DNA from 3 places in the Halomonas terrestris genome. Region 2 is predicted to be linked to each of the others. Evidence: predicted binding sites of a transcription regulator. Region 2 holds the regulator's gene; each other region holds the start of a gene.
What was found. Region 2 encodes sigma-54, which starts transcription at its own class of promoters, with help from an activator protein. Its sites were predicted from a motif close to TGGCACNNNNNTTGCTNT; they were not measured.
Positions count from the first base shown of each region.

Region 1: a site for sigma-54 is predicted at 5,097-5,114, ahead of ACOMD9_RS20110 (amino acid ABC transporter substrate-binding protein). Genes of this name have one in related genera too.
Region 3: a site for sigma-54 is predicted at 3,738-3,755, ahead of glnA (glutamate--ammonia ligase). Genes of this name have one in related genera too.

Region 1 is NZ_JBMHFZ010000032.1:1,749-12,359, forward strand. It holds gene ACOMD9_RS20075 (hypothetical protein) at 1-83, opposite strand, end outside; gene ACOMD9_RS20080 (glutathione S-transferase family protein) at 224-853, shown strand; gene trhA (PAQR family membrane homeostasis protein TrhA) at 865-1,536, opposite strand; gene ribA (GTP cyclohydrolase II) at 1,585-2,220, opposite strand; gene hemE (uroporphyrinogen decarboxylase) at 2,378-3,454, shown strand; gene ACOMD9_RS20100 (VanZ family protein) at 3,447-3,836, shown strand; gene ACOMD9_RS20105 (amino acid ABC transporter substrate-binding protein) at 3,988-5,001, shown strand; gene ACOMD9_RS20110 (amino acid ABC transporter substrate-binding protein) at 5,176-6,204, shown strand; gene ACOMD9_RS20115 (amino acid ABC transporter permease) at 6,318-7,508, shown strand; gene ACOMD9_RS20120 (amino acid ABC transporter permease) at 7,518-8,618, shown strand; gene ACOMD9_RS20125 (amino acid ABC transporter ATP-binding protein) at 8,669-9,397, shown strand; gene ACOMD9_RS20130 (hypothetical protein) at 9,466-9,963, opposite strand; gene ACOMD9_RS20135 (host attachment protein) at 10,144-10,611, shown strand, end outside.
Region 2 is NZ_JBMHFZ010000023.1:18,573-29,183, reverse strand. It holds gene ACOMD9_RS18005 (calcium/sodium antiporter) at 1-880, shown strand, start outside; gene ACOMD9_RS18000 (KpsF/GutQ family sugar-phosphate isomerase) at 933-1,925, shown strand; gene ACOMD9_RS17995 (KdsC family phosphatase) at 1,951-2,508, shown strand; gene lptC (LPS export ABC transporter periplasmic protein LptC) at 2,513-3,115, shown strand; gene lptA (lipopolysaccharide transport periplasmic protein LptA) at 3,112-3,645, shown strand; gene lptB (LPS export ABC transporter ATP-binding protein) at 3,654-4,379, shown strand; gene ACOMD9_RS17975 (RNA polymerase factor sigma-54) at 4,528-5,940, shown strand; gene hpf (ribosome hibernation-promoting factor, HPF/YfiA family) at 6,098-6,406, shown strand; gene ptsN (PTS IIA-like nitrogen regulatory protein PtsN) at 6,413-6,883, shown strand; gene rapZ (RNase adapter RapZ) at 6,933-7,850, shown strand; gene ACOMD9_RS17955 (HPr family phosphocarrier protein) at 7,854-8,123, shown strand; gene pmbA (metalloprotease PmbA) at 8,120-9,460, opposite strand; gene yjgA (ribosome biogenesis factor YjgA) at 9,578-10,108, shown strand; gene tldD (metalloprotease TldD) at 10,452-10,611, opposite strand, start outside.
Region 3 is NZ_JBMHFZ010000011.1:65,057-75,667, reverse strand. It holds gene glnL (nitrogen regulation protein NR(II)) at 1-894, opposite strand, end outside; gene ACOMD9_RS12155 (hypothetical protein) at 1,174-1,368, opposite strand; gene ACOMD9_RS12150 (DUF4124 domain-containing protein) at 1,462-2,028, opposite strand; gene glnA (glutamate--ammonia ligase) at 2,194-3,600, opposite strand; gene ACOMD9_RS12140 (glycosyltransferase family protein) at 4,144-4,704, shown strand; gene tdh (L-threonine 3-dehydrogenase) at 4,891-5,916, shown strand; gene kbl (glycine C-acetyltransferase) at 5,921-7,120, shown strand; gene typA (translational GTPase TypA) at 7,317-9,143, shown strand; gene ACOMD9_RS12120 (hypothetical protein) at 9,289-9,612, shown strand; gene ACOMD9_RS12115 (sodium-dependent transporter) at 9,793-10,611, shown strand, end outside.

The DNA of each region.
Region 1 (10,611 bases), on a different contig from region 2:
GCTCCGGTCCAGACCAGCAGCAGGTGGTCGGTCGAGGTCATCAGCCCGTGCTCGAGCCGGTGCACGGTTGAGATAGTTTTCAAACACCGTTTCCTAACATCTTCCCTGAAACCCCGCGGCCATGCAAGACTGCCATCCATCGTGGCGCTGGTCCGTTCCCCTCCGGGTGGTACGCTGCTAGCGTAACGGCAATCTTGCTTTTCACGTCGAAGGAGTGACCGCGATGATCACGCTGTACGGATTCCCCTCGTCCCGTTCGCTGCGGGTGGCCTGGACCCTGGAAGAGCTGGGGCTCGAGTACGAGTACCGGCATGTCGACATGATGGCCGGCGAGGGGCAGGGCGAGGCGCACCTGGCGCGCCACCCCGATGGCAAGGTGCCGGTGCTGGAGGATGGCGAGCTGAGGCTGTTCGAATCCTCGGCGATCTGTCGCTACCTGGCCGAGCACCATGGCGAGCCGGGCGGCTTGCTGCCGGCTTCGGTCGAGGACCGGGCCCGGGTCGACCAGTGGATGAGCTTCGTGCTCAGCGAGCTGGAACAGCCGCTCTGGACCCAGGGCAAGCACAAGTTCGCCCTGCCCGAAGCGCAGCGGGTGCCGGCGGTATTGCCCACCGCGGCCTGGGAGTTCCAGCGTGCGCTGGCGGCGCTGGAACGGCGCTTCGACGGCGAGGGCTGGCTGGTGGGGGAGGGCTTCACCCTGGCGGACCTGCTGCTGGCCCATACCCTGAGCTGGGGCGTGAAGTTCAAGAACCGCCTGCCGGAGTCACTGGAGGCCTATCGCCAGCGCTGCGTGTCGCGGCCTGCGCTGGCCAGGGCGGTCGAGCGTGAGCAACGGGCTGCCGAGTCGGCCTGAGCGACGGATCCTCAGGCCTCGAAGGGCAGCACGGCGGCGTAGACCGCGAAGTAGTGGCAGGTGCTGCCGCCGAGCACGAAGAGGTGCCAGATGGCGTGGTTGTACGGTATCGCCTGGATCGCATAGAAGATGACGCCGAGGGTGTAGGTGATGCCGCCGGCAGCGAGCAGGACAATGCCGCTGGTCGACAGGCTCGTCGACATCTCGCCGCTGGCGAAGACGATCAGCCAGCCCATGATCAGGTAGATGGCCACGCGCATCACCGTGAAGCGATGGGGCCAGATCAGCTTGCAGGCGATGCCGAACAGTGCCAGGGACCAGACCACGGCGAACAGCGTCCAGCCGGTGGGGCCGCGCATGTTGACCAGCAGGAAGGGCGTATAGGTGCCGGCGATCAGCAGGTAGATGGCGCAGTGGTCCAGATGCTGGAACCGCCGCTTGAGGCGTGGATGGTTGACGCCATGGTAGAGGGTCGAGGCGGTATAGAGCAGCACCAGGCAGGCGCCATAGAGACTGATGCCGACGATCTTCCAGGGATCGACCTGGACGGTCAGGCTGGCCAGGAGGATCAGCACCGTGATCCCGGCCAGGCTGAGGAGCGCGCCGATGCCATGGCTGATGCTGTGCAGCAGCTCCTCGACGACGCTGTAGGGATGCTCGCCTTCCGGTGGTGCGTGAGTCATCGGGAGCCTCCTCCATGATCGGGCATCGTCACGACCTCGGGCTCGGGTTCAGGGCTTGCGCTCGATATCCACGTCGCTGGCCTGGGTGAAGTCGCCGAGTACCATCATATGGCCGAGCTTGCCGGCCTTGGTGGACAGATACTGCTCGTTGTGAGGATTGAGACCCGTGGTCAGCGGAACTCGTTCCGCCACGGTGACCCCGGCCCTGGTCAGGGCGTCGACCTTGCGCGGGTTGTTGGTCATCAGTCGGAGCGATGCGACGCCCAGGTGCTCGAGCATCGGCACGCAGATGTCATAGCGGCGCAGGTCGGCACCGAAGCCGAGCCGTTCGTTGGCCTCCACGGTGTCGGCCCCCTGGTCCTGCAGGTGGTAGGCGCGGATCTTGTTGAGCAGCCCGATGCCGCGCCCCTCCTGGCGCAGGTAGAGCAGCACGCCACGGCCCTCGTCGGCGATGCGCTTGAGCGCCTCCTGCAACTGGTAGCCGCAGTCGCAGCGCATCGAGAACAGCGCGTCCCCCGTCAGGCACTCGGAGTGCACGCGTCCCAGTACCGGTTCGCCGTCGGCCACGTCGCCCAGCGTCAGGGCGATATGATCCTTGCCGGTGGCCTCGTCCTCGAAGCCATGCATGGTGAAGGTGGCCCAGGGGGTGGGCAGCCGGGAGGAGGCGATGAATCGGATCGTCACGGGTAACCTCGGTGTCAGACCACGGCAGTGCCGGCAGGTGGAGCGCCATTCTAGCAGGAAGGCGCGGCGGGCTCACGGTTGTCGCCCCAAGTCGCGGTGTCCGGTTGCCGATGATCGGGTACAATGAGGCCCACATTTTCCGTGGATGACCGCCCGCATGGAACTCAAGAACGATCGCTTTCTGCGCGCCCTGGCGCGTCAGCCGGTGGACCGCACGCCGGTGTGGATGATGCGTCAGGCCGGCCGCTACCTGCCGGAGTACCGTGCTACCCGCGCCGAGGCCGGCAACTTCATGGACCTCTGCCGCAATCACGACCTCGCCTGCGAGGTCACCTTGCAGCCGCTGGAGCGCTACCCGCTGGATGCGGCGATCCTGTTCTCGGATATCCTGACCATCCCCGATGCGATGGGGCTCGGGCTCTACTTCGAGACCGGCGAGGGGCCCAAGTTCCGCAAGCCGGTGCGCTCCACGGCGGATGTCGAGGCACTGAGCGCACCGGATGCCGAGCGCGACCTGGGGTACGTGATGCGGGCCGTCTCCACCATCCGTCGTGAGCTGGACGGTCGCGTGCCGCTGATCGGCTTCTCCGGCAGCCCCTGGACGCTTGCCACCTACATGGTCGAGGGCAGCTCGAGCAAGGACTTCCGTCACGTCAAGACCATGCTCTATGACAAGCCGGACACCATGCATCAGCTGCTCGACACCCTGGCCGAGGCGGTCACCGACTACCTCAATGCCCAGATCCGGGCCGGTGCCCAGGCCGTACAGATCTTCGACACCTGGGGGGGCGTGCTCTCCACGCCGGCCTACCTGGAGTTCTCGCTGCGCTACATGGAGCAGATCGTCGCCGGGCTGATCCGCGAGCACGAGGGCCGGCGCGTGCCGGTGATCCTGTTCACCAAGAACGGCGGCCAGTGGCTCGAGGACATGGCCTCCGCCGGTGCCGAGGCCCTGGGCCTGGACTGGACCACGGAGCTCTCCCTGGCCCGTGCCCGGGTCGGGCATCGCGTTGCCCTGCAGGGCAACCTCGACCCGAACGTGTTGTTCGCACGCCCCTCGGCCATTCGCGCCGAGGTGGCGCGCACCCTCGACAGCTTCGGGGCGGGGCCGGGGCATGTCTTCAACCTGGGCCACGGGATCAACCAGTTCACCGATCCGGACCATGTCACGGCCTTCATGGAGGCCCTGCACGAGCTGAGCCCGGCCTATCATCGCCAGATCCAGCATGGCTGAGTGGTGGCAGCGGCTGGCCCGGGTCGAGGAGGGAAAGTGGCGCCGCCCCTGGGCGGCGCTGGCCGTTGTGGCCGCCCTTCTCATCGCCATCGGCAGCCTCGCCCCCGGCAGCGAGATGCCCGAGACCCTGCCCTGGGACAAGGCCAATCACTTCGTCGGCTACGCCGGTCTCGCCGGCCTGGTCGGCCTCGCCGGGGTGCGCCTGCCGTTCGCCTTCGCTGTCGTCGTGCTCTACGGCATCGCCGTCGAGTACGCCCAGATCCCGGTGCCCGGACGCACGGGTGGCGACTGGTGGGACATCCTCGCCAACGGCCTGGGCGCGGCCTTCGCCCTCCTGGTGCTGCACGCCTTGCGCCGAACCCCGCGGTGCGCCGACTCCTGACCGGCGCCCCGGCACTCCCGTTTCCCCTCCCCGGGTCGTGGTCCTGAAGCGACCGAAGTGAATTTCGCATTTGCCGATGGAATGGACCATGCTGCACCGAAGCGGTGCCATGGGCCCGCTGATCCTTGCCAACAAGACGAAGGGACACGAGATGCGAAGCAGATTGTCATGGGGCGTGGGTGCCCTGGTGCTGGTGGGGCCGCTGCTGGCCCAGGCCACGACCCTGGATGAGGTGCGTGAGCGCGATCAGCTGCGCTGCGGAGTGAATGCTGCCCAGCCGGGCTTCTCGGCACTGGACGACGAGGACACCTATCGCGGCCTGGATACCGATGTCTGCCGGGCCATCGCCGCGGCGGCCCTGGGGGATGCCGGGAAGGTGCACTTCGTGCCGCTGGATTCGGTGGAACGCTTCACCGCCCTGCAGTCCGGCGAGGTGGACGTGCTGTCGCGGACCACCACCTGGACCTCGAGCCGCGACACCACCCTGGGGGTCAACTTCACCGGGGTGAGCTACTACGACGGCCAGGCCTTCATGGTGGCCAGCGACCTGGGTGTGGAGAGCGCGCTGGCGCTGGATGGTGCGGCGGTCTGTACCCAGTCGGGCACCACCAGCGAGCTCAACCTGGCCGACTACTTCCGCGTCCACGACATGGCGTATGAACCGGTGGTCTTCGACTCGCCGGAGCAGTCCATCGCCGGCTTCGAGGCGGGACGCTGCGACGTGCTCAGCTCGGACGCCTCCCAGCTCCATGCACAGCGCATGCAGCTGGCCGACCCGGACAGCGCCGTGGTGCTGCCGGAAGTGATCTCCAAGGAGCCGCTGGGCCCGGCGGTGCGGCAGGGCGACGACCAGTGGTTCAACGTCGTCAAGTGGTCGTTGTTCGCCATGCTCAATGCCGAGGAGATGGGCATCACGCGCGACAATGTCGACGAGATGCTCGAGTCCGGGGATCCCGACATCGCCCGCCTGCTGGGACAGGACGGCAACTACGGCGAGGGCATGGGCCTCCCGGCCGACTGGGCCTACAGCATCATCAAGCAGGTGGGCAACTACGGCGAGGTGTTCGAGCGCAATGTCGGCGCTGGGTCCGATTTCAACATCGCCCGTGGTCTCAATGCCCTGTGGACAGAAGGCGGCATCCAGTACGCACCACCAGTGCGCTGAGGTGTGGCAGCGGCACTGGCTTGGTGCGGCCGGTCGAGCCGGATTTTCTCCGGCTTGACCGTTGAATGAGAGTTTCGCCTGCCCTATCCCGTTGGTGGAACGATCCTTGCTAAGGTGCTGGCACATGCTGATGCATGCATTACCGAATCCACAACAACCTGCGAGACACACTCTATGCGTAACAACAAGAACAGGTGGCTGCTGCTGACTTCCACGGCAGTGCTGGGTCTGGGGGCGGCCACGGCGGCGTCTGCCGAGACACTCGACAACACCCTCGAGCGGGGCGCCGTGCAGTGCGGGGTCAGCGATGGCCTGCCGGGCTTCTCCGCGCCGGATGACCAGGGGGAGTGGCAGGGGCTGGACGTCGACGTCTGCCGTGCCGTGGCCGCGGCGGTGTTCGGCGATGCCGAGGCGGTGCGTTACATCTCGCTGAATGCGGTGGAGCGCTTCACCGCCCTGCAGTCCGGCGAGGTGGACGTGCTGTCGCGCAATACCACCTGGACCACCACCCGCGATACCACCCTGGGGCTGAACTTCACCGGCGTGACCTTCTACGACGGCATCGGCTTCCTGGTCAATCGCGACCTGGGACTCTCCAGCGCCCTGGAGCTGGATGGGGCGGCGATCTGCGTGCAGTCCGGCACCACCACCGAACTCAACGTGGCCGACTACTTCCGTGCCAACGACATGGAGTTCGACCCCATCGTCTTCGACACCTCCGAGCAGACGGTGGGCGGCTACGAGGCGGGACGCTGTGATGTCCTGACCTCCGATACCTCCCAGCTGGCCGCCCTGCGCATCCAGCTCTCCGAGCCGGACCAGTCCGTGATCCTCCCCGAAGTGATCTCCAAGGAGCCGCTGGGCCCGGTGGTTCGCCAGGGTGACGACCAGTGGCTCAACATCGTCAAGTGGTCGCTGTTCGCCATGCTCAATGCCGAGGAGATGGGCATCACCAGCGACAATGTCGACGAGATGCTCGAGTCCGGGGATCCCGACATCGCCCGCCTGCTGGGACAGGACGGCAACTACGGCGAGGGCATGGGCCTCCCGGCCGATTGGGCCTACAACATCATCAAGCAGGTCGGCAACTACGGCGAGAGCTTCGAGCGCAACGTGGGCATGAGCTCACCGCTGGAGATCGAGCGTGGCGTCAACGCCCTGTGGACCGACGGCGGCATCCAGTACGCTCCGCCGATCCGCTGAGTGACCGCCGGGGCACCGGTGACCCGGTGCCTCGATCCTCGCTTCGCCCCGACCCGGCCATCCCGGGTCGGGGCCTGATACCTGCTTGACGGATCCAGGCGGAGAGTCCTTCCATGTCCGTTCGACCCCAGGCCCGTCCCGCGGGCCCCAAGCCGCCGTTCTGGCGCGACCGTGCCAAGCGTGCACTGATCTTCCAGCTGGTGCTGATCGCCGCCGTGGCGGCATTCCTGCTCTACATCATCGGCAACACCCAGGCCAACCTCTCGGCCCGTGGCATCACCACCGGTTTCGGTTTCCTGAGCAACACGGCCGGCTTCGGCATTGTCCAGAGCCTGATCGATTATTCCTCGCAGAGCACCTATGGCCGCACCTTCGTGGTCGGGCTGCTCAATACCCTGCTGGTCTCGGGGCTCGGTGTGCTGGCGGCGACCCTCATCGGCTTCACCGTCGGCATCGCCCGGCTGTCGCCCAACTGGCTGATCGCACGGCTGGCCAGCGGCTACATCGAGATCTTTCGCAACATCCCGCTGCTGCTGCAGATCTTCTTCTGGTACTTCGCCGTGCTGCGGGCCATGCCGGCTGCCCGCGACAGCCTCTCGCTGGGCGAGGTGGTCTTCCTCAACGTGCGCGGCCTCTACCTGCCCGAGCCGCTGTTCGAATCGGGCTTCGGGCTGATCCCCCTGGCCATCGGCATCGCCGTGGTGGCCAGCATCGCCCTGATGATCTGGAACAAGCGTCGCCATGAGGCCACCGGCCGGCGCCTGCCGGCAGGCTGGATCTCGCTGGGCCTGATCATCGGCTTGCCACTGCTCGTGCTGGTGGCCACCGGGGTGCCGGTGACCTGGGACGTGCCGGAGCTGCGCGGCTTCAACTTCCGCGGCGGCATCACGGTGATCCCCGAGTTCCTGGCGCTGTGGCTGGCGCTCTCCATCTACACGGCGTCCTTCATCGCCGAGATCGTGCGCTCGGGGATCCAGGCGATTCCCCATGGCCAGACGGAGGCGGCCCAGGCGCTCAGCCTGCCGCAGAACCTGGTGCTGCGCCTGGTGGTCGTGCCCCAGGCCATGCGGGTGATCATCCCGCCGCTGACCAGCCAGTACCTCAACCTGATCAAGAACTCCTCGCTGGCCACCGCCATCGGCTATCCGGACCTGGTCTCGGTGTTCGCCGGGACCACGCTCAACCAGACGGGGCAGGCGATCGAGGTCATCGCCATGACCATGGCGGTCTACCTGACCGTCAGCCTGCTGGTATCGCTGTTCATGAACTGGTTCAACGCCCGTGTGGCGCTGGTGGAACGCTAGGAGAGCGCCATGATTCACAACAAGACGATGATTCCCGAGCGTCCGGCGCCCCGCAGCACCATCGGGCCCGTGGCCTGGTTGCGTGCCAACCTCTTCAGCGGGCCGGTGAATACTGTCTTCACCCTGCTGGGGCTCTACCTGCTCTACCTGCTGCTGGCGCCGACGATCCAGTGGGCCTTCATCGACGCCGACTGGATCGGCTCCAGCCGTGATGACTGCTCCCGGGAGGGTGCCTGCTGGGTCTTCATCAATGCACGCATAGGCCAGTTCATCTATGGCCTCTATCCCGGCAGCGAGATCTGGCGGGTCAACCTGACCTTCGCCATTTTCGCGGCGCTCATCGCCTGGCTGGCGCTGCCGCGGTTGCCGTTGAAGCGCTGGGTGGCGGTGGCGACGCTGGCGGGCTTCCCGCTGCTGGCCTATTTCCTGCTCTACGGTGGCCACTTCGGCCTGCGCGTGGTGGAGACCCACCGCTGGGGTGGCCTGAGCCTGACCCTGATCCTGGCGGTGGTGGGCATGGTGGGAGCACTGCCCATCGGCATCCTGCTGGCGCTGGGGCGGCGTTCGCAGATGCCTATCGTCAAGAGCTTCTGCGTGGTGTTCATCGAATTCTGGCGCGGTGTGCCACTGATCACGGTGCTGTTCATGGCCTCGGTGATGCTGCCGCTGTTCATGCCCACCGGCGTGAGCGTCGACCGCCTGATCCGCGCCTTCATCGGCATCACCCTGTTCCAGAGCGCCTACATGGCCGAGGTGATCCGGGGCGGCCTGCAGGCGATCCCCAGGGGCCAGGAGGAGGCCGCGGCGGCGCTGGGCATGGGCTACTGGAAGCGCATGGGGCTGATCGTGCTGCCCCAGGCGCTCAAGATGATGATCCCCGGCATCGTCAATACCTTCATCTCGCTGTTCAAGGACACCACCCTGGTGATGATCATCGGGCTCTTCGACCTGCTGGGCATCGTCCAGGCGGCGCTGTCGGACTCCCGCTGGCTGGGCTTCGCGCTGGAGGGCTATGTCTTCGCGGCGTTCATGTTCTGGATCTTCTGTTTCAGCATGTCGCGCTACAGCCAGTATCTCGAGAGAAAATTGCACACCGGCCACAAGCGGTGAGGACGAATGACATGAATGAACAGGCAACCCAGGCCGGCACCGAGACCCCTATGGTCGAGATGCGCGGCGTCAACAAGTGGTACGGCGACTTCCACGTGCTGCGCGATATCGACCTGGAAGTGAAACGCGGCGAGCGGATCGTCATCTGCGGGCCCTCGGGCTCGGGCAAGTCGACGCTGATCCGCTGCATTAACCACCTCGAGGAGCACCAGCAGGGCGAGATCGTCGTCGGTGGCGTTCCGCTGACCGAGGACGTCAAGCGCATCGAGGAGATACGGCGCAGCGTCGGCATGGTGTTCCAGCACTTCAACCTCTTTCCGCACCTCACGGTGCTGGAGAACTGCTGCCTTTCACCGATGTGGGTGCAGAAGAAGCCGCGTCGCGAGGCCGAGGCCCTGGCCATGAAGTACCTGGAGCGGGTGCAGATCGCCGAGCAGGCGAGGAAGTACCCCGGGCAGCTTTCCGGCGGCCAGCAGCAGCGGGTGGCCATTGCCCGCTCGCTGTGCATGCATCCCGAGGTGATGCTGTTCGACGAGCCCACCTCGGCGCTCGACCCGGAGATGATCAAGGAGGTGCTCGACGTCATGGTCGAACTGGCCCGCGAGGGCATGACCATGCTCTGCGTGACCCACGAGATGGGCTTCGCCAAGACCGTGGCCGACCGGGTGATCTTCATGGATCAGGGCCAGATCATCGAGGAGAACGCCCCGGAGCCGTTCTTCAACGATCCGCAGTCCGAGCGTACCCGGCTGTTCCTCAGCCAGATCCTCGGACACTGACAGGCGCCATCGTCAGCCGATGACGACGAGCCCCGGCCAGGTCGGGGCTCGTCGTCGCTGGGGCTCCGCTAGAGTCGAGGCTCCCGGGAGGAGGGGGCTTCGACGCTGCCGCCGGCCAGGTCGAGGGTCGGCTCGTTGCTGGCGCCGCGGGGACGCAGTCGCTCGGCGGGTCGCGTCACCCTGGCGTTGCCGAGGACCCCATCCCCGGCCTCGATCGGGCGTGCCTCGCTGGTCCAGGCGGCTTCGTCGGCGTGAACCGCCGGGCGGCGCTCGAACGAGCGGGTGACCACGGCGCCCGGGGCGAAGCCGGGACGCTGGCCGGCCAGGTGGTGGGGCAGCAGCCACAGCTCGGCGAGCAGGCGCAGGCCGACGGCGGCCAGCAGCCAGGTACCGCCACCCAGGGCCAGGGCGGGCCAGGCCTCCTCCCAGCCGCGGGGCGCGAACCAGGGCGTGCGAGGTGCCAGCCACAGCGCGGTGCCGACGAGCAGGCCGAGCTGCAGCAGCAGGTGGCAGGTCACCAGGGTACGGCGGGCCAGTGGGCGGTGGGGAAACAGCAACTGTCGCATCGGGGGTCCTCCCGGTGGATGCACATCATGATGATGAGTCGAGCCGGTCTCCTTACCGGCAAGTCGGGATGCTACCCCAGTTCGGCGTGCGCTGCAGTCACCTCCTGCGACAACCGATATCGGGTTGACCGGGCAGGGAGGGCTTGCCAATGTTGAACGAGAGGCGAAGGCGCGGTGTGCCTGGAGCCTTGGCTTCGCCCATTCAACCGGCATCGAGGAGTGGCTATGACAACCTATATCGTGGTGGCGGACGCAGCGCGGGCACGGATCTTCACCCGTGATGCGCTCAAGCTGGTAGAGCATGACAGTCTGTTGCATGCCGCGGGGCGGCTACACGAGGGGGATCTGGTGACCGATCGTGGCGCGGATGTCCACGAGTCGATGTCGACCACGTCTCGCTCCTCCGGCGAGGAGAACTCTGCCTCGCAGCATGAGGCCATCGTCTTCGCCAAGGAGGTGGCCGAGCGCCTCTACCGGGCCAGGGTCGACAACACCATGGAGAAGTTGATCATGGTGGCGCCACCGCGTTTCCTGGGGCTGTTGCGCGACAAGCTCGACGGCCCCACCACCAAGCTGGTGATCCACACCCTGTCCAAGGACCTCTCCAAGGCCAGCCTCGGCGATATCCAGGAGGCCGTCAGCGACCTG
Region 2 (10,611 bases):
GGCCACCGCCCACAGGGCCGGCATGAGCACCCTGCTGGTGGGCATGACCATCGTCGCCCTGGGCACCTCGGCACCGGAGATGGTGGTCTCGGTGATGGCCTCGCTGGACGGGATCCCCGACCTCGCCACCGGCAATGCGCTGGGCTCGAACATCGCCAACATCGGCCTGGTGCTGGGAGTGACCGCCCTGGTGGTCCCGATCCCGGTGCGCTTCTCGCTGGTGCGACGCGAGCTGCCGCTGCTGCTCGGCGCCACCGGCCTGGCCGGCTATGCCCTGGCCAATGGCATCCTCGGCCGCTTCGACGCGCTCTTCCTGGTCCTGCTGCTGGTGTTCAGCCTGTGGTGGCTGTTCCGTGCCGATACTCCCGACGCGCTCGAGGTGAACGAGATCCCCGACATGCGCCTCACCCGCGCCCTGCTGTGGCTGGTGATGACCCTGATGGTCATGGTGGCCGGCTCCCGGGCCCTGGTGTGGGGGGCCAGCGAACTCGCCCGCGGCCTCGGGGTCAGCGAGCTGACCATCGGGCTGACGGTGGTGGCCATCGGCACCAGCCTGCCGGAGCTCGCCGCCTGCGTGGCCAGCGCCATGAAGCGCCACCACGACATCGCCATCGGCAATGTGATCGGCTCCAACCTGTTCAACCTGCTCGCCGTGCTGCCGATACCGGGCATGCTGGCGCCCGGCCCCATCGACGCGGCGGCAGGCGAGCGCGACTATCGGGTCATGCTGACCCTGACCCTGGCGCTGGGCATGCTGCTGCTCTGGCAGCGCCGCGGCCGGCTCGGCCGCCTGCCGGGCACCCTGCTGGCACTCGGCTATGTCGGCTACCTGGCCTGGCTCGCCGCCTCCGGCCAGGGCTCCGGCATGCCGGCAGGCTGAACGGATGGCCATGAACTTGAGTGAAACGCAGCAACGGGCAACAATCACCGCCATGACGACACACACCGACCCCACCGGGAACTCGCCGCTGCGCGACAGCGCTCGCCGCACCCTGCAGCTGGAACAGCAGGCCATTGCCGCCCTCATCGAGCGCCTCGACGAGGGCTTCGATCGCGCCTGCTCGCTGATACTGGCCTGCCCCGGCCGGGTAGTGGTCACCGGCATGGGCAAGTCCGGCCATGTCGCCGGCAAGATCGCCGCCACCCTCGCCAGCACCGGCACACCGGCCTTCTTCGTCCATCCGGGCGAGGCCAGCCACGGCGACCTGGGGATGATCACCCCGGGGGACGTGGTGCTGGCACTGTCGAACTCCGGCGAGACCGCCGAGGTCACCGCCCTGCTGCCGCTCCTCAAGCGCATGGGCACGCCGCTGATCAGCATGACCGGCCGCCCGGGTTCGACCCTGGCCCGCCACGCCGAGGCCCACCTCGACGCCGGTGTCGAACGCGAGGCCTGCCCGCTGGACCTGGCCCCCACCTCCTCGACCACCGCGTCCCTGGCCCTGGGCGATGCCCTGGCGGTGGCGCTGCTGGAGTCCCGCGGCTTCACCGCCGAGGATTTCGCCCGCTCCCATCCCGGCGGCAGCCTGGGCAAGCGCCTGCTGCTGAGGGTCGGCGACCTGATGCACCAGGGCAGCCGCCTGCCTTCGGTGCCGCTGGGCAGTCCGCTGCGCGACGCCCTGCTGGAGATCACCCGCCAGGGGCTGGGCTTCACCTGCGTGGTCGACGGCGACGGGCGGCTGGCCGGCGTCTACACCGACGGCGACCTGCGCCGCACCCTCGACCAGCACTCGGACCTCTCCGACCTGACCGTCGACGACGTCATGACGCGCCCCGGCAAGCGGATCACCGCCGATATCCTGGCCGCCGAGGCGGTGCGCATCATGGAAGACAACCGCATCACCGCCCTGGCCGTGGTCGACGACGCGGGGCGACCGGTCGGTGCCCTGCACATGCACGACCTGCTCGCCAGCGGCGTGATCTGACGCCCCTCTCAACCAAGGAGCCCCCATGACCCTCGATTCTCCTCTGCTCGACACCCAGCTGGTGGACCGCCTGCGCCGTGTACGCCTGCTGGCCATGGACGTGGACGGCGTGCTCACCGACGGCCGCCTCTACTTCCAGGCCGACGGAATCGAGATCAAGGCCTTCCACACCCTGGACGGCCATGGCATCAAGCTGCTCAAGCGCGCCGGTCTCGAGGTCGCGCTGATCACCGGTCGCGACTCCCCCATGGTGAGCCGTCGCGCCGCCGCCCTTGGCGTCAAGCATGTCTACCAGGGCGTCGAGAAGAAACTGCCCAGGCTGCGTGAACTGTGTCGCCAACTCGACCTCGAGCTGGACCAGGTGGCCTACTGCGGCGACGACATGCCCGACGTGGGTGCCATCAAGCGTGCCGGCGTGGGCATCAGCGTGCCGGGCGCGCCCTCCTATATCCGCAAGCATGCCGACTGGGTCACCGAGCGTGCCGGCGGCCACGGCGCGGTGCGCGAGATCTGCGACACCCTGCTGCAGGCCCAGGGGCACTGGGATGCCGTGATCGACACCTATCTCCACGGGGCCGACTGACGCCATGGCGCTGCGACTGCCGCGCCCCTCGTTCCGGATCTGGCTGCTGCTGTTGCTGCTGGCACTCGGCGGGGTGCTCGCCCTGCTCGACCAGCGCAGCGTGCGCGAACCCGGCCCGGTGCCCCGCGACGAGGCCGGGGAGCCCGACTACTTCCTCGAGGGGGCCCGCCTGACCCGTTTCGACGCCGAGGGCCGGGCCCACCAGCGCCTCGTCACGCCACGCCTGGTGCACACCCCCCACGACGACGTCACGCGCATGCAGACCCCGGAGGCGAGACTGATCGACAGCTCGGGGCGCACCTGGTTCGGCCATGGCGAGATCGGCACCCTGGGGGCCGGGGGCAACCCCCTGACCCTGTCCGGGGACGCCCGCCTGCACGCCCCCGAGGAGCGCTGGCAGCTGGACACCGACATCCTCCACTTCGATGCCGACACCGGTCACGCCTGGAGCGATACCCCGGCACTGCTGCGCCAGCCTCCCCAGCGCATGAGCGGCGAGCGCTTCGATGCCTGGATCCATGACAATCGCGCCCGCCTGACAGACAATGTCCGGGGCCACCATCCCCCCGAGACGCACCCCGACACCGACGAGGACCCCGAGCCATGAAGCGACTGTCCCACGCCCCCCCGCTGCTCCCGGCACTGCTCGGCCTGGCGTGCATGGCCATGGCCCTGGCGACGACCCCGGCGCTGGCCCTGGAGGGCGACGCCAGCGCCCCGATCGAGGTGGAGGCCGATCGGCTCGATCTCGATGACCGAGCCGGCACCGCCATCTACACCGGTGACGTGGACATCCGGCAGGGCAGCATGCATCTCACCGGTGACCGGGTCGAGATCCGCCGCAACGCTGCCGGCGAACTCTCCCACGCCATCGCCACCGGCGAGCGCGCCTACATCGAGCAGCAGCCCGCGCCGGACGAGCCGCTGGTGCGCGGCTGGGGACGCACCATCGTCTATTACGTCGCCGAGCGACGGGTGGAGCTCATCGACCGCGCCGAGCTGCACCAGGGCGGCGACACCTTCGATGGCGGCTACCTGGAGTACTTCCTCGATCGCCGCGTGGTCCAGGCCCGCGCCGAGGCAGAGGGTGTCGAGGAGCGACAGCGCGTACGCATGACCCTGCAGCCCGAGCAGTAAGGGACGACATGAAGACACTTCGCGCCAACCACCTGGCCAAGAGCTACAAGCGTCGCCGCGTGGTGCATGACATCAGCCTGACCATCGGCCAGGGCAGCATCGTCGGCCTGCTCGGACCCAACGGCGCCGGCAAGACCACCTCCTTCTACATGATCGTCGGACTGGTGCGCGCCGATGCCGGCGAGGTCCACATCGATGGGCAGGACCTGTCGAGGGCGGCCATGCACGAGCGGGCCCGGGCCGGCATCGGCTACCTGCCCCAGGAGGCCTCCATCTTCCGCAAGCTCTCGGTGGCCGACAACATCATGGCGATCCTCGAGACCCGCCGCGACCTCGATCGCGCCGGCCGCCAGGCTCGCCTGGAGGAGCTGCTCGCGGACTTCCACGTCACCCACATCCGTGACAATCTCGGCATGAGCCTGTCCGGCGGCGAACGACGGCGGGTGGAGATCGCCAGGGCCCTGGCCATGGAGCCCGCCTTCATCCTGCTCGACGAGCCCTTCGCCGGGGTCGACCCCATCTCGGTGGGCGAGATCAAGGGCATCATCCGCCAGCTCAAGGCACGCGACATCGGCGTGCTGATCACCGACCACAATGTGCGCGAGACCCTCGACATCTGCGATACCGCCTACATCGTCGGCGACGGGCAGATCATCGCGGAGGGCAACGCCGAGGCGATCCTCGCCAACCAGCGGGTACGCGAAGTGTATCTCGGCGAGGACTTTCGCCTCTGAAACACCATTGTAACCTTATGACAAGAATGCCGATATTATGTGACGGCATGAAAATTGCCGTTGGCACGCTTTTTGCTAATAAACGACTTGCAACACGACCCCCGGCGGGCTAGGGTGAGGTTTTCCGGCGAATGAGTACACACCTCTCGTGGCCATGAAAGCATCCCTGCAACTTCGCGTCGGCACCCAACTGACCATGACCCCCCAGTTGCAGCAGGCCATTGCCCTGCTGCAGCTCTCCACCCTGGACCTGCGCCAGGAGATCCAGCAGGCGCTGGAAGCCAATCCCATGCTGGAGCTCGACGATGACTTCGGCGAGCAGGAGACAAGCGAGACGCCCGACGACGACTGGGCCAGCGAGATCCCCGACGAGCTCTCGGTCGACAGCGACTGGTCCGACACCTACCAGGACCTGGGCACGCCCGCCGGCAGCGGCGAGGGCCCCGACTTCGAGCGCCAGGCCGATGGCCAGAGCCTGCAGGGTCATCTCGCCTGGCAACTGGCGATGACCGACCTGAACGAACGCCAGCGGCACATCGCCGAGAGCCTGATCGATGCCGTGGACGGTGCCGGCTACCTGGGCCAGTCCCTCGACGAACTGCGCGACGGCCTCAGGAGCCAGGGCCTCGAGGGGCTCAAGGGCCGCGAGGTGGAGCAGGTACTGCTGCGGCTGCAGCAATTCGAGCCCACGGGGATCTTCGCCCGGGACCTGCGGGAATGCCTGATGCTGCAGCTCGCCGTCCTGCCCGACGACACCCCGCTGCTGCCCCAGGCGCGCCGCCTGGTCCGCCAGTTCCTCGAGGCACTGGCCGGCGACGACCGACGCCTGCTCAAGCGCCGCCTGGGCCTCGACGACGACGCCCTCGACGAGGTCATCGCCCTGATCCGCTCACTCGACCCGAGGCCGGGCAGTCGCTATTCGGAATCCGGCAGCGACTACGTCATTCCCGACCTGGTCGCTCGCCACGACCGGCACGGCTGGCAGGTGGAGCTCAACCCCGAGGCCCTGCCGCGACTGCGGATCCAGCCCGACTATGCGGCGCTGATTCGCCGCGCGGACAAGAGCCAGGACAACCAGTTCCTCAAGGATCACCTGCAGGAAGCGCGCTGGCTGATGAAGAGCCTCTCGAGCCGCAACGACACCCTGCTGCGCGTGGGGCGCGAGATCATGGCCCGCCAGCTCGACTTCCTCGAGCAGGGCGAGGAGGCGATGAAGCCCTTGATACTGGCCGACATCGCCCAGGCCGTGGAGATGCACGAATCGACCATCTCGCGGGTCACCACCCAGAAGTTCATCCATACCCCCCGCGGCGTCTTCGAACTGAAGTACTTCTTCTCCAGCCAGGTCGGCAACGGCGATGGCGATGCCCACTCGAGCACGGCGATCCGCGCCCGGCTGCGCAAGCTGATCCAGGAGGAGCCGCCGCGCAAGCCGCTCTCCGACAGCAAGCTGGTGACCCTGCTCGACGAGGCCGGCATCAAGGTGGCGCGCAGGACGGTGGCCAAGTACCGCGAGGCCATGGGCATCCCCTCCTCCAGCGAGCGCAAGCGGCTGAGATGATTCCCGGACCCCGGCGTGAGCGCCCCTCCAGCGATGGAATTCCGATCCCTTGCATGACCCGCATCAGCGGTCGGGTGCAACGCCCTCCACAGGGGGTTTGCACGGCAGGAAAAAGGGTTACAATCGAAGCACCAACCGAAGGACGAAGGAGCGTGTCATGCAAGTCAACATCACCGGCCATCATGTGGAACTGACCGACGCCCTGCGTGACTATGTGAACGAGAAGCTCACTCGCGTGGAACGCCACTATGACAACATCACCACCGTGCAGGTCACGCTCTCCGTGGAGAAGGAGAGGCAACAGGCCGCCTGCACCCTGCATGCCGCCGGTGCCGATCTGCATGCCGAGGCCATGGACGGCGACATGTACGCCGCCATTGACGCCCTCGCCGACAAGCTTGACCGCCAGCTCGTCAAGCACAAGGAGAAGGTCCAGGCCCGCGCCCAGGGCGCCGGCGCCCGCTGATCCACCATGACACTCGAAGCCATCCTGCCCCCCGAGCGCACCCTCTTCGGGGTGCCCGGGGGGAGCAAGAAGCGGGTGCTGGAGTTCTTCAGCACCTTCATCGCCCAGAACACCCCGAGTCTCGACAGCCAGGAAGTCTTCGGCCGCCTGATCGGCCGCGAACGGCTTGGCAGCACGGGGATCGGCAATGGTGTCGCCATCCCCCATGCCCGCGATCCTCACTGCAAGGCGCCCATCGCCGGCTTCCTGAAGCTGGCCGAGCCCATCGACTTCGATGCCGTCGATGGCGAGCCGGTGGACCTGATCTTCGTGCTGCTGGTGCCGGAGGAGGCCGACGAGGCCCATCTCGCGCTGCTGGCCCAGGTCGCAGGCGTGATGAACGATGCCGAGACCCGGGGCCGGCTGCGCAAGAGCGCCAGCCAGCGCGAGCTGCATGAGCGGCTCATCGAGGCGATCCGACGACAGTCCTCGGGCTGATCGCCCCTCACCGGGCCACCCGGCCAGCCACACGACCAGGAGACCCGCCATGCAGCTCGTGATCATCAGTGGCCGATCCGGCTCAGGCAAGTCGATCGCACTGCAGGCGCTCGAGGACCTCGGCTACTACGCCATCGACAACCTGCCGGCCATGCTGCTCGGCCCGCTGGTGGACGAACTCAGCAGCGACCACTCCCCCCACACCTCGATCGCGGTGAGCATTGACGCCCGCAACCTGCCCCATGCGCTCGAACGCTTCCCCAGCCTGCTGGAGGAGGTCCGCGCCCGCGGCATCGACGGCCAGGTGATCTACCTCACCACCGATGCGCGCATCCTGCTCGAGCGCTACTCGGAAACCCGCCGGCGCCACCCGCTGACACGGGGCAGCGACATGACCCTGGCCGAGGCGATCGATTCCGAGGAGACGGCGCTGGCCGAGATCCGTGACCTGGCCGACCTGGTGATCGACACCTCGCGCCTCTCGGTTCATGAACTGCGCCGGCGCATCAGTGACCAGGTGGGGAGCCACCGGGCCGACCAGCTGACGTTGACGGTGGAGTCCTTCGGCTTCAAGCGCGGGGTGCCGCTCGACGCCGACCTCGTCTTCGACGCCCGCTGCCTGCCGAACCCCTACTGGGATCCCCGGCTCCGGCAGGACACCGGACGTGACGCCTCGATCATCGAGTTCCTCGACGGCTACCCCATCGTCGGCGAGATGCATGACGACATCCTGGCCTGGGTCGAGCGGTGGCTACCCGCGTACGAGGCCAGCCATCGCAGCTATCTCACCGTCGCCATCGGCTGCACCGGCGGCCAGCACCGTTCGGTCTACCTGGCCGAGAGGCTGGCCCGGCACCTCGCCGAACGTCACCCCAGCGTGCGGCTCCGCCATCGCGAGCTGGGCATCCACGACACCCTCCCCCTGCTCCCGACGTCCAGGGCCGACAACGCGGACGAGGGAACCTGAGGCGTGCCGCAACGCAAGCTCACCCTGACCAATCGGCGCGGCCTGCATGCCCGGGCGGCCACCAAGCTGGTGCAGTGCTGCCAGCCCTTCCAGGCACGGGTCACCGTGTCCCACGCCGGTCGCGAGGCCGACGCTGCCAACATCATGTCGCTGCTGATGCTGGCGGCCCCCTGCGGTACCCAGCTGACCATCAGTGCCGAGGGCGAGGACGCCGAGGCGACCCTCGACGCCATCGAGGCGCTCTTCGAGGCCCGCTTCGAGGAGGACGCCTAGGCGCCGGCGACGGTCATCTCATCGATGAGCCAGCTGCCGGTATGGATGCTGCCGCGGGTATCGGTGTCGTCACCGACCCCCGCCAGCCCCTTGAACATCCCCTCGAGGTTGCCGGCGATGGTGAACTCTTCCACCGGGTACCGGATCTCGCCGTCCTCGACCCAGAAGCCCGCCGCACCGCGGGAGTAGTCGCCGGTCACGCCGTTGACCCCCTGCCCCATCAGCTCGGTGACCAGCACGCCGCGCCCCATGCGGCGCAGCAGCGCCTCCTGGCTCTCCAGAGGGGCGGAGATGCGCAGGTTGCGCGCCCCACCGGCGTTGCCGGTGGACTGCATGCCGAGTCGCCGGGCACTGTAGGCCGAGAGCATGTAGCTGGCCAGGCGGCCGTTCTCGATGAAGACATTGTCACGGGTCTGGACCCCGTCGTTGTCGAAGGGGCTGCTGGCCATGGCACCGCGCTCCATGGGCTTCTCCTGCAGGCTGAACCACTCGGGGAAGAGCGACTCGCCCAGACGGTCGCAGAGGAAGGAGGCCTGGCGATAGAGGGCGCCGCCGGCGATGGCGCTCATCAGGTGTCCGACCAGCCCGCTGGCCAGGGTCGGGTCGAACAGCACCGGCAGCCGCCCGGTCGCGGGACGCCGGGCGCCGAGCCGGCGCAGGGTGCGCCGCGCGGCACTCGCCCCCACCGCCTCGGGCGCGGCCAGATCCCGCGGATCCCGCGCACTGGTGTAGTCGTAGTCGCGCTGCATGCCCCCCTCGTCCTCGGCGATCAGCATGCAGGAGAGCGAGTGACGACTGCCCCGCTGGCTGCCCAGGAAGCCATGGCTGTTGGCATAGACCCGCACGCCCTCGCCACTGGAGAGCGAAGCGCCGTCGGAGCTGCGGATACCGGCCGTGCCGCGCCCGGCGGCCTCGCAGGCGAGGGCCAGGTCGATGGCCTGCTCGGTACTCAGCTCCCAGGGATGATGGACATCGAGATCCGGCAGTTCACGGGCCATCAGCTCGGCGTCGGCCAGGCCCGCGGCCGGATCCTCCCCGGTATGGCAGGCGATGGCCACTGCCTTCTCCACCACCGCACGGATCGAGGCCTCGCCGGCATCCGTGGAGGAGGCACTGCCCTTGCGCTTGCCCACATAGACCGTGACGGCGATGCCCTGGTCACGGGAGAGCTCCACGGTCTCCACCTCTGCCTCGCGGACGCTGACGCCGATCCCCTGATCGACGCTGGCCCCCACCTCGCAGGCGTCGGCGCCCAGTTGCCTGGCCAGTTCGAGCGCCGACTGGGCGCGGCTCTCCAGCAGGGCCTGCTGGGTGGCGGCATCGAAAGCCTGTGTCATGCGATTCTCCTCGTCACCCGGCCCGCAGGCCGGAAGGTCTTCATGTTCGTTGCGCAGCCCGCCGGCGCGGGCTGGTATACTGTCGGCATCCTCTCAGCCTAAATCGATGGAAGCGGCATGTCCCAGGAATCTCCCCGTGAGCTGCTCGCGCAGATCACCCAGTCGGATGACGAGCCCGTCAGCAAGTCCCAGCTCAAGCGCGAGATGCATGCGCTGCAGCAGCTGGGCGAGGCGATCATCGCCATGAGTCCCGCCGAGCGCGCCCGCTTCCCCCTCTCCGACGACATGCTGGCCGCCGTGGAGGAGACCTCGCGCATCCGCTCCCACGAGGGCCGGCGGCGCCATATGCAGTACGTGGGCAAGGTCATGCGCCGCGAGAACCTCGAGGCCATCCAGGCGGTGTACGACGAGATCGAGCAGGAGAAGCTCCGCCGCGACCACGCCTTCCATCGCCTCGAGAAGTGGCGCGATCGTCTCCTCGAGGAGGGCGACGCCGCCGTCGAGGCCTTCATCGCCGACTACCCGGACGTGGACCGGCAGGCCCTGCGCCAGCTGATCCGCAACGCCCGTCGCGAGCGCGAGCAGGGCAAGCCGCCCACCAATGCCCGCCGCCTGTTCAAGCTGGTCCGCGATACGGCGGGGCTGTAGGCCTCACACCGCTCGGGGCTGATCCGGCGGCAGGCCTGCGAGGAGGCGCTGTGAATACTTCCCTGTACGCTACCGATTCCCTGCTTCGCTCTCGCATCCTGCTCCGCTTGCAGGACCGGTGCAGGCCATCCATGGCCAGCCCGTTCGGAGCAATGCTCCTCACCCCTGGAATCGGACCTCCTCTTCGGCCGCCCCCGGCGCCCCTCGCTCCTACAAGGCCCCTATGGGGTCAGACCCCAGCCAAGTCGCCATGCCTGCATAGTGCACCTTTCCCGCCGTGCCGACCCCCGCCGGGGTCTGACCCCATAGGGACCGCCGACGTCGGCGGCTCTACTACAGCGCCTTAGGACTGGGTGCCGCCGACCGTCAGCTCATCGAGCTTGAGTGTCGGCTGGCCCACGCCTACCGGCACGCCCTGCCCCTCCTTGCCGCAGACGCCGATCCCGGTGTCCAGTTCCATGTCGTGGCCGATCATCGACACCCGACCCATGGCCTCGGGGCCG
Region 3 (10,611 bases), on a different contig from region 2:
GTAGAACAGCGTCTCGCGCAGCGCCTCGGGAACCCCCGGCCCGTTGTCGATGATCGCCACCTCGCAGACCAGCCGGTGGCGCTCGGCCCCCAGGGTGAACTGGCGGCGGGCCCGGGTGCGCAGCACCAGCCGCGGCTCGGCGATGTCGGCCTCGGTCATCGCCTCCACGGCATTGCGCGCGACGTTGAGCACCGCCTGGATCATCTGTGACTCGTCACCGGACAGGTCCGGCAGGCTGGGATCGTAGTCGCGCTCGATATGCACCCCCGGCCGCTCGACGATCAGCAGCGAGCGCACACGCTCCAGCACCTTGTGGATGTTCAGCGGCTCATGACGGATCACCCGGTTGGGGCCCAGCATCGAATCGACCAGGTCGCGCAGGCGGTCGACCTCCTCGACGATGATCCGGGTGAACTCCTTGAGCCCGGGGTCGTCGAGGTCTCGCTCGAGCAGCTGGGCGGCACCACGGATGCCGCCCAGGGGATTCTTGACCTCGTGGGCCAGCCCGCGGGCCAGCACCTTGATGGTCTCCTGGCGGGTCAGCAACGCCTCCTCGCGGGAGATGCGCATCAGGCGGTCACGCGGCTCGATCTCCAGCAGCAGCTCATCGGCGCTGAGCGGCGAGACCGTGTAGTCCACCGTGAGCGCATCGCCGGTGGCGATCACCAGTCGCGCCTCTCGCTGGGTGAAGGGGTGGAACTCGTCGCGGGCCTTGCCCAGCACCTCACCCAGACCGTCCGCGCTGCTCACCACGGCTGTCAGCTCGAGACCCTCGACCCGGCTCAGGCTCACGGCCAGCAGCGCCTCGGCCGAGGGGTTCATCCAGCACAGGCGCAACTCGCCGTCCAGCAGCAGCACCGCCGTGGTCAGGTGTTCCATCAAGCGTTGATACATCGGGCCTTCTCGAATCATGGCGTTGTCCCGCTCACCGTCCGTGGAGGGGCTGTGATCTCTCGTCTCGCCGCCCCGTCCGGACATGGCAAGGCGTACTGCCGATAACGTTGCAAGAAGCGCGCCAGCACCACGCGAAGCGCCCTGGCGCCGTTTCGGTGCCTGTCTGCACGCCTGTAGTGCACCACAATAGTGCACGCCGGAATGCGGTGCACGTCGGTCACCCATGGCGACGAGCGAATGCACCAGCAAGGGGAGAGGCCGGTGGAGTGGCCGCACGGCTCAAGGATGAGGGGACTCGAAGCGCCGTTCCGGGTCGGCATGGCGGAACCCGCGCCGTTCGAATCGACGCCCGTCGAACTCGTCACGGGTGGGTGCGCGGCGCTCGAGGCGACGCCTCTCGCGGCGTCGCTCCGCCCGGTCGAGGGACTGGAACTCGAGGTCGACGCTGCGGCGGATACGCTCGGCGCGATCCATGGGATCAAGGGCCCTGTCGTCACGCGATGCTTCACGACAGGGCCTCGGGCTGCCGTCCGGGCACAGCGGCGGATATGCCCGGCGAGGGGGCAGCTAATCGGGCCGGTTGGGGTTCTGGGGCAGGTTCACGCTGGCCCGCTGCACGTAGAGGGTCACCGGCGAGGTGCGATGACGGACCTCGCCATTGGCATCGAGCAGTTCGGCCTGCAGCACACGCTCGCCACGGTCCAGGTTGGTGAGCATGAAGGCGCTGGTGTGCATGGCCGACTGGCTGACCCGGCCATCCAGCAGCAGCCGGACCCGATGGTCCTCACGCAGCTCCGGCTCGATGCCGAGTTCCACCTGGATGTTGCCGGCATGGCCGGTCTCCAGCGTCTCCTCATGGGCCGGCGCCAGGATCCGGAAGCTGTCGTAGGGCATGAAGGGCTGTCCCGGCGAGGCCACCGGGGCGCGGCCCTCGTCCCGGGGCGGGGCTGCCCGCACCTCCTCCCGGGAGGGCACCACGGTGAGGGGGGCGAGCTCGACCTCCTCGCCGCCACGCTCCGGGTTGTCGGTGAAGACCACGTTGCCCTGGGCGTCGGTGGTGCGATAGATGGTCTGCGCCTGGGCCACCAGGCTCACCGAGAGCCCCAGCGCCAGCACTGCGAGTGCCTTGTTCATACGGATTCCCCTGCATCGTGGCCGGCCTGGCGGCACGGCCTGTCATTTGGCATCCCGAACCTGTCCCTTGGATAGTGTACATAAGAAAGGGGTTCCGCCATGGCGGAACCCCTTCTGCGTTCAACGAGCCGGCGCCGCTACCGATCCACGGCGCGGCGGGCGCCATCAGCAGCTGTAGTACATGTCGAACTCGATCGGATGGGTGGTCATGCGGATGCGCTCCACATCCTCCATCTTGAGTTCGATGTAGGCATCGATCATGTCATCGGTGAACACCCCGCCTTCGGTCAGGAAGGCGCGATCCTGGTCCAGGGCCTCCAGGGCCTGGTCGAGGCTGTGGGCCACGGTGGGCACGGCCTTGCCCTCTTCCGGCGGCAGGTCGTACAGGTTCTTGTCCATGGCGTCGCCGGGGTGGATCTTGTTCTTGATGCCGTCGATGCCGGCCATCAGCATCGCCGCGAAGCACAGGTAGGGGTTGGCGGTCGGGTCCGGGAAGCGAAGCTCGACACGCTTGCCCTTGGGGCTGGCGGTGTAGGGGATGCGGATGGAGGCGGAGCGGTTGCGGGCCGAGTAGGCCAGCATCACCGGCGCCTCGAAGCCCGGCACCAGGCGCTTGTAGGAGTTGGTGGAGGCGTTGGCGAAGGCGTTCAGGGCACGCGCGTGCTTGATGATGCCGCCGATGTAGTAGAGCGCCATCTCGGAGAGGCCCGCATATTCGTCACCGGCGAACTGGTTGACGCCCTCCTTCCAGAAGGACTGGTGCACGTGCATGCCGCTGCCGTTGTCGCCGACCAGCGGCTTGGGCATGAAGGTGGCGGTCTTGCCGTAGGCGTGGGCCACGTTGTGGATCACGTACTTGAGTTCCTGAACCTCGTCGGCCTTCTTCACCAGGGTGTTGAACTTGACGCCGATCTCGTTCTGGCCGGCGTTGGCCACCTCGTGGTGATGCACCTCGACGCTCTGGCCGATGGCCTCCAGGGTGTTGCACATGGCACCGCGGATGTCGTGGAAGCTGTCCACCGGGGGCACCGGGAAGTAGCCGCCCTTGACGCGCGGACGGTGGGCCAGGTTACCGCCCTCGATGGGCCGATCGGTGGACCAGGCGCCCTCCTCGGAGGTGATCTTGTACATGGAGCCCTCGATGTCGGACTTCCAGTGCACCTCGTCGAAGATGAAGAACTCGGGCTCCGGGCCGAAGAAGGCGGTGTCGCCCAGGCCGGTGGACTGCAGGTAGGCCTCGGCGCGCTTGGCGATGGAGCGCGGGTCACGCTCGTAGCCCTGCATGGTGGCCGGCTCGATGATGTCGCAGCGCAGCACCAGGGTGGCATCCTCGGTGAAGGGATCGAGGTAGGCGGTACCGTCCTCCGGGCGCAGGATCATGTCCGACTCGTTGATGCCTTTCCAGCCGGAGATGGAGGAGCCATCGAACATCTGGCCGTTCTCGAAAAATTCCTCGTCGACGTCACGGGCGGGGATGGTGACGTGCTGCTCCTTGCCGCGGGTGTCGGTGAAGCGCAGGTCGACCCACTTGACGTCGTTTTCTTCAATCAGGGCGAGAGTCTTGGCAGACATGATGTCCTCCACTGTGAGCTTGGCTCGGTACGTTTGGATGATGATCCGCTGGCGCTGGCTGGTTCCAGCAAATGTTGTAGCACGCGGCAGGCTGGCTGCCCACGGCCACCATGCACGAGCATGGCGCTGCCCAATACAATGCAGGCAGCGTGCCAGAGTTGCACCACCATGACGTGACAAAGACACAACAGAATGATTTTACTTGCATTTTCCAATCATAAAGGGAGGGGAGCCTGCACCATGGCGGCCGTGACTCCTTCCCGGGAGCCACTTGGCGCCCCGCACTCGCACGCGCCTGGTGCATGACGATGCCGTGATGCACCAGGCTGGGGCATAAATGAGATCAACCCCCCCTGAGGGAACGACTCATGCCACGGCAGGGCAGATGTCCTGCCCTCGCTCCATGAATATCATCCTGGAAACGCATTGAAACGCTAAACAACCAAAAGCTACACTCTTTTACATCACGGCACCGGTCTGGGACCCCCCTCCCGCGATTCGCTCCGGCGCCATACCCTGGTGTCCATCGGAGCGCGCCCGAGCATGTTCACCTGCAGCATTTTCCTCGATGCCCGCTCGACGGGGGCCGGACTCCCCCGGCGCCTGGCGGTGCTGCGAGAGCAGCTGCAGCGCCGGGACATCCGTAGCGAGCTGCTGCTGGTCGACGATACCGGTGATACGCGCCTGCCCGGACTGGCCCGCCGTTTCGACGCCCGCCTCTTCCCCTGCTCGGGCGAGCCCCTGGGCAGTCGCCTCAATGCCGCGGTGGCAAACAGCCAGGGGAAGCTCCTGGTCTTTCCCGCCCCGTCCCATCCCCTGCCCGGAGACTGGCTGGCCTGTGTCGCCAAGCCGCCCGAGCACCGCGGCTGGGATGCCTTGGTCCTGCCTTCGCGCCCCCGACACCCCCTGCTTCGCCTGTGGCAACGGCTGTCACGCTCGCCTCCCGCCGATGGCCTGTGCGTGGCACGCGAGTGGTTCGATCGCATCGGGGGATTCGACCCTGCCCTGGGCGCCGCGGCCCTGCCCGAACTGCTGGAGCGACTGCATGCCTGCCAGGCCCGGGTGCAGGCCCGGGCCGTGCGACCCCGGCGCTGCCCGGGGTGACCGCCAGGCCCCCGCCGCCGCCTCCTGGAAACGTCCGGGGGCTTCGCGAACCGGCGAGAGCTGACCCTTGCCCGCCAGCCTGCGAAGCGTGAGATTCTGCGATACTGGAAGGTAGCCTTGCGTACCGCACGCCTCGCGGCAGATCGCCACGGGCCACGACACACCACGACAGCCAGGGGGATGACCATGAAAGCGCTGGTCAAGCGGGAGGCCGCACCGGGCCTGTGGCTGGAAGAGGTTCCGGAGCCGGACATCGGCATCAATGACGTGCTGATCCGGGTGAAGCGTACCGCCATCTGCGGCACCGACGTGCACATCTACAACTGGGACAGCTGGGCGCAGCAGACCATCCCCGTGCCCATGGTGGTCGGCCACGAGTTCGTCGGCGAGATCGTCGCGATCGGCTCCAACGTCAACGACTTCCATCCGGGGCAAGTCGTCTCCGGCGAGGGCCACGTGGTCTGCGGCCGCTGCCGCAACTGCCTGGCGGGACGTCGCCACCTCTGCGCCCATACCAGCGGTATCGGCGTGAACCGCCCCGGCGCCTTCGCCGAGTACGTGGCCCTGCCCATGTCCAACGTCTGGGAGCACAGGCCGGGCATCGACCTCGACGTGGCGGCACTGTTCGACCCGCTGGGCAATGCCGTGCATACCGCCCTGCAGTACGACCTGCTCGGCGAGGACGTGCTGATCACCGGCGCCGGTCCCATCGGCGCCATGGCCGCCGCGGTGTGCCGCCACGCCGGGGCGCGCCACGTGGTGGTCACCGACCTCAACCCGGGGCGCCTGGCACTCGCCAGGCGCCTGGGCGCCACCCGCACGGTCGACGCGCGCCACGAGAAGCTCCCCGACGTGCAGCGTGAACTGGGGCTCAGCGAGGGCTTCGACGTGGGCCTCGAGATGTCCGGCAGCCCTGCCGCCTTCCGCGACATGCTGGCCAACATGTGCCACGGCGGCAAGGTGGCGATGCTCGGCATCCCCACCGAGGAGATCGCCATCGACTGGAACACCGTGATCTTCAACATGCTGACCCTCAAGGGCATCTACGGGCGCGAGATGTACGAGACCTGGTACAAGATGTCGGTGATGGTCGACTCCGGGCTCGACATCTCGCCGGTGATCACCCATCGCCTGCCCCACACCGAGTTCCAGCGGGGCTTCGATGCCATGCTGGTCGGGGAGGCGAGCAAGGTCGTTCTGAACTGGGAGTGACGTGATGTACGGGGACTTTCAACACCACCTGCGCCGCGAGCTCGACGCCATCGAGTCGGCCGGCCTGACCAAGCACGAGCGCCTGCTGACTTCGCCGCAGGGCACCCATGTGGCGATCGAACGGGGGCGCGAGGTGCTCAACCTCTGTGCCAACAACTACCTGGGCCTGGCCCAGCACCCGGCGGTGAATGCCGCCGCCAGGGAAGGGCTCGAGCGATGGGGCTACGGCATGGCCTCGGTGCGCTTCATCTGCGGCACCCAGACCCTGCACAAGCAGCTGGAGCAGCGGCTGAGCGAGTTCCTGGGCACCGAGGACACCATCCTCTACCCCTCCTGCTTCGATGCCAACGGCGGGCTGTTCGAGACACTGCTGGGGGCCGAGGACGCCGTCATCTCCGACGAGCTCAACCACGCCAGCATCATCGACGGCATCCGGCTCAGCAAGGCCAGGCGCTATCGCTACCGCAACCGCGACATGGCTGACCTCGAGGCCCAGCTGCAGGCCGCCGACCGCGACGGCGCCCGCTTCAAGCTGATCACCTCCGACGGCGTCTTCTCCATGGACGGCTACATCGCCCCGCTCGACGCGATCTGCGACCTGGCCGAGCGCCACGGGGCACTCGTGCACTTCGACGACTGCCATGCCACCGGCGTCCTCGGTGCCGGGGGGCGCGGCACCCACGAGCGCCTGGGCTGCATGGACCGTGTCGACATCACCACCGGCACCCTGGGCAAGGCACTGGGCGGCGCCAGCGGCGGCTACACCAGCGGTCGCCGCGAGGTGATCGAGCTGCTGCGCCAGCGCTCGCGCCCCTACCTGTTCTCCAACACCGTCGCCCCGCCGGTGGTGGCCGGGGCCCTGGAGGCACTAGAGCTGGCCGGCGGGTCCACCGGACTGCGCACCCGGCTCGAGGAGAACACCGCCTTCTTCCGCGCCGGCCTCGAGCGGCTGGGCTTCACGCTGCTGCCCGGCGAGCACCCCATCGTGCCGGTGATGCTGGACGATGCCGCCCTCGCCGGCCGGTTCGCCGAGGCCTTGCTCGAGGAGGGCGTCTACGTCACCGCCTTCTCCTATCCCGTGGTGCCGAAGGGCAAGGCCCGCATCCGCACCCAGATGTCGGCGGCGTTCGAGCGCGACGACCTGGAACTCGCCCTGGACGCCTTCGGCCGGGTCAAGCAGCGGCTGGCCATCGGCCAGGCCTGAAACGTCGCCCGCGTGTCGGCCCCGCACGGGCCGACGGGGCCGATCGTCCCGACAACGAGACCATCCCGGCCTTCTCCAAGCCACTGAATTCCCGCATCGGGCCCGTCGTATCGTGAGATAACCGCTGACAATGCTGGCAGGGGCCACCGCCCTGCCCCTATAATGCGTCCCCACTTTTTCCCAGCAGGATCGCGTCGTGATCGAGAAACTTCGCAACATTGCCATCATCGCCCACGTCGACCACGGCAAGACCACCCTGGTCGACAAGCTCCTCAGCCAGTCCGGCACCCTGGACCGCAAGGCCGAGGGGCAGGAGCGCATCATGGACTCCAATGACCAGGAGAAGGAACGCGGCATCACCATCCTGGCGAAGAACACCGCGATCCGCTGGCAGGCCCCCGATGGCCAGGACTACCACATCAACATCGTCGATACCCCGGGGCACGCCGACTTCGGTGGCGAGGTCGAGCGCGTGATGTCGATGGTCGATTCGGTACTGCTGCTGGTCGACGCCGTCGACGGCCCCATGCCGCAGACCCGCTTCGTCACCCAGAAGGCCTTCGACCAGGGCCTCAAGCCCATCGTGGTGGTCAACAAGATCGACCGTCCCGGCGCGCGCCCCGACTGGGTCATCGACCAGATCTTCGATTTGTTCGACAACCTCGGCGCCACCGACGAGCAGCTCGACTTCCCGATCATCTACTGCTCGGCCCTCAACGGCATCGCCGGCCCCGAGCCGGAGGCGCTGGCCGAGGACATGACCCCCATGTTCCAGGCCATCGTCGACATCGTCGACCCCCCCAAGGTGGAGCTCGACGGCCCCTTCCAGATGCAGATCTCGGCACTGGACTACAACAGCTACGTCGGCGTCATCGGCCTGGGCCGCATCAAGCGCGGCGCGGTCAGCCCCAACCAGCAGGTGGTGGTCGTGAGCACCGACGGGACCACCCGCAAGGGCAAGGTCGGCCAGGTGATGACCCACCTGGGGCTGGAGCGCGTGCAGACCGACAAGGCCAGTGCCGGCGACATCATCTGCATCACCGGCATCGACGACCTGGCGATCTCCGACACCCTGTGCGACCCGGCCGCCGTCGAGGCGCTGCCGCCGCTGTCGGTGGACGAGCCCACCGTCTCCATGACCTTCCAGGTCAACGACTCGCCCTTCGCCGGCAAGGACGGCAAGTTCGTCACCAGCCGCAACATCAAGGATCGCCTCGAGCAGGAGCTGATCCACAACGTGGCGCTGCGCGTCGAGCAGGGCGACTCCCCGGAGAAGTTCAAGGTCTCCGGCCGCGGCGAGCTGCACCTCTCGGTACTGATCGAGACCATGCGTCGCGAGGGCTTCGAGCTGGCGGTGGGCCGCCCCGAGGTGATCATCCGCGAGATCGACGGCGTCAAGCAGGAGCCGTACGAGGAGGTGATCATCGACTGCGAGGAGCAGCACCAGGGCGCCATCATGGAGGAGCTCGGCTACCGCAAGGGCGAGCTGACCAACATGAACCCCGACGGCAAGGGCCGCGTGCGCCTGGACTTCATGATTCCCGCCCGGGGCCTGATCGGCTTCCGCGGCCAGTTCATGACCCTGACCTCCGGCACCGGCATCCTCACCAGCCGCTTCGACCACTACGGCCCGCTCAAGCCCGACGCCTCCATCGAGCGTCGCAACGGCGTGCTGGTCTCCATGGTCCCCGGCAAGGCCCTGGCCTATGCCCTCTACGCCCTGCAGGAGCGCGGCAAGCTGATCATCGACCACGGCACCGAGGTCTACGAGGGCATGCTGGTGGGCATCAACAACCGCGCCAACGACATGGTGGTCAATCCCACCAAGGGCAAGAAGCTCGACAACATGCGCGCCTCGGGCAACGACGAGAACATCGTGCTGACCCCGCCGGTGAAGTTCACCCTGGAGCAGGCGATCGAGTTCCTCGACGACGACGAGCTGGTGGAGATCACCCCCAACCATATCCGCCTGCGCAAGAAGCACCTCACCGAGAACGAGCGCAAGCGCGCCAGCAAGAAGTAAGCCTTCGCACCGCCGAGAAGCCCGCCGCCAGGTGGGCTTCTCGCTTTCGCGGCCAGCTCGATCGGCTTGGCATTCCCGTGCGCTCGGCTAGGCTCAGTGGAGCGGGACACCATGACCACCCCGCGCATCACGGGAGGGCTGCACCATGCACAAGCATGTGGACTGGGACGACCCCGGCACCGACAGCGTCATGCACCACTTCGAGCGGGATCCCTCGGGTCACTCGGACCCGGGGCCCGGCGACGTTCTCTCGGCCCGTCACGAGGGCGCCATCGTGCGGGTCAGGGTCGAGGCCTACGTGGAGGGCACCAGCATCGGCGAGGTCGTGGCGCTGATCTCGGCCGACAACGGCCGACGCAAGAAATCCCACGGCAAGCTCGCCCTGGGCGACACCGTGCGCCTGCCCGACGCCAGCCGCGCCCTGGAGCCCCAGCCCGGCGCCGGCGAGGACGACGACGAGCCGGCCTGATCCCCCGGCGCGATACCATAGGGCATCCTAAACGCATCCTAAACGATGGCCCACTAGCCAGGCGGCAGGCAAATGTCGCAAAGTTGGCGCCATTGACTCGATCTACCCGAGACTCGATGCGCTGGTCCAAGAGACCAGGCCAGGGCCCACGAGGCCCGACAGAGACCATCCGGAACCCCCATGAGCACGCACAACGTCTGGACACACAAGGGCACCTTCCTGCTGGCCGCCGTCGGCTCGGCGGTCGGCCTGGGCAACCTGTGGCGCTTTCCCTACCTCACCGGCGAGAACGGCGGCGGTGCCTTCATCCTGGTCTACGCCCTGACCATCTTCGCCGTCGGCATCCCGATCCTGATCGCCGAGACCATGCTCGGACGCAACAGCCGCCAGAGCCCGATCATGGGCATGCGCCACCTGACCCGCACCCACAACACCTCGCGGGCCTGGGAATCGATCGGCTGGCTGGGCGCCTCCTCGGCCTTCCTGATCCTGAGCTTCTACTCGGTGATCGCCGGCTGGGCGATCCACTACACCTGGCAGATGCTCACCGGCTCCCTGGCCGGTGCCGATGCCGAGACCATCGGCGCCGGCTTCGACGCCCTGCTCGCCTCGCCGGCCCTGCTCACCCTCTACCACACCCTGTTCATCATCGCCTCGGGGCTGATCGTCGGCATGGGCATCCACAAGGGCATCGAGAGCAGCCTGCGCATCCTCATGCCGGCGCTGTTCGTGATCCTGCTCCTGGTGCTCTTCTACGGCATCAGCAATGGCAACTTCGCCGCCGCCGCCAGCTTCCTGTTCACCTTCAACCTCGCCGACCTCAGCCTCGAGGGCTGGTTGCAGGCCATGGGCCAGTCCTTCTTCACCCTGAGCCTCGGCATGGGCGCGATCATGGCCTATGGCGCCTACATGTCCAGCGATGCCTCGCTGACCCGCACCGCCATCGCCATCGCCATCGTCGACACCGCGGTGGCCATGGTGGCGGGCCTGGCCATCTTC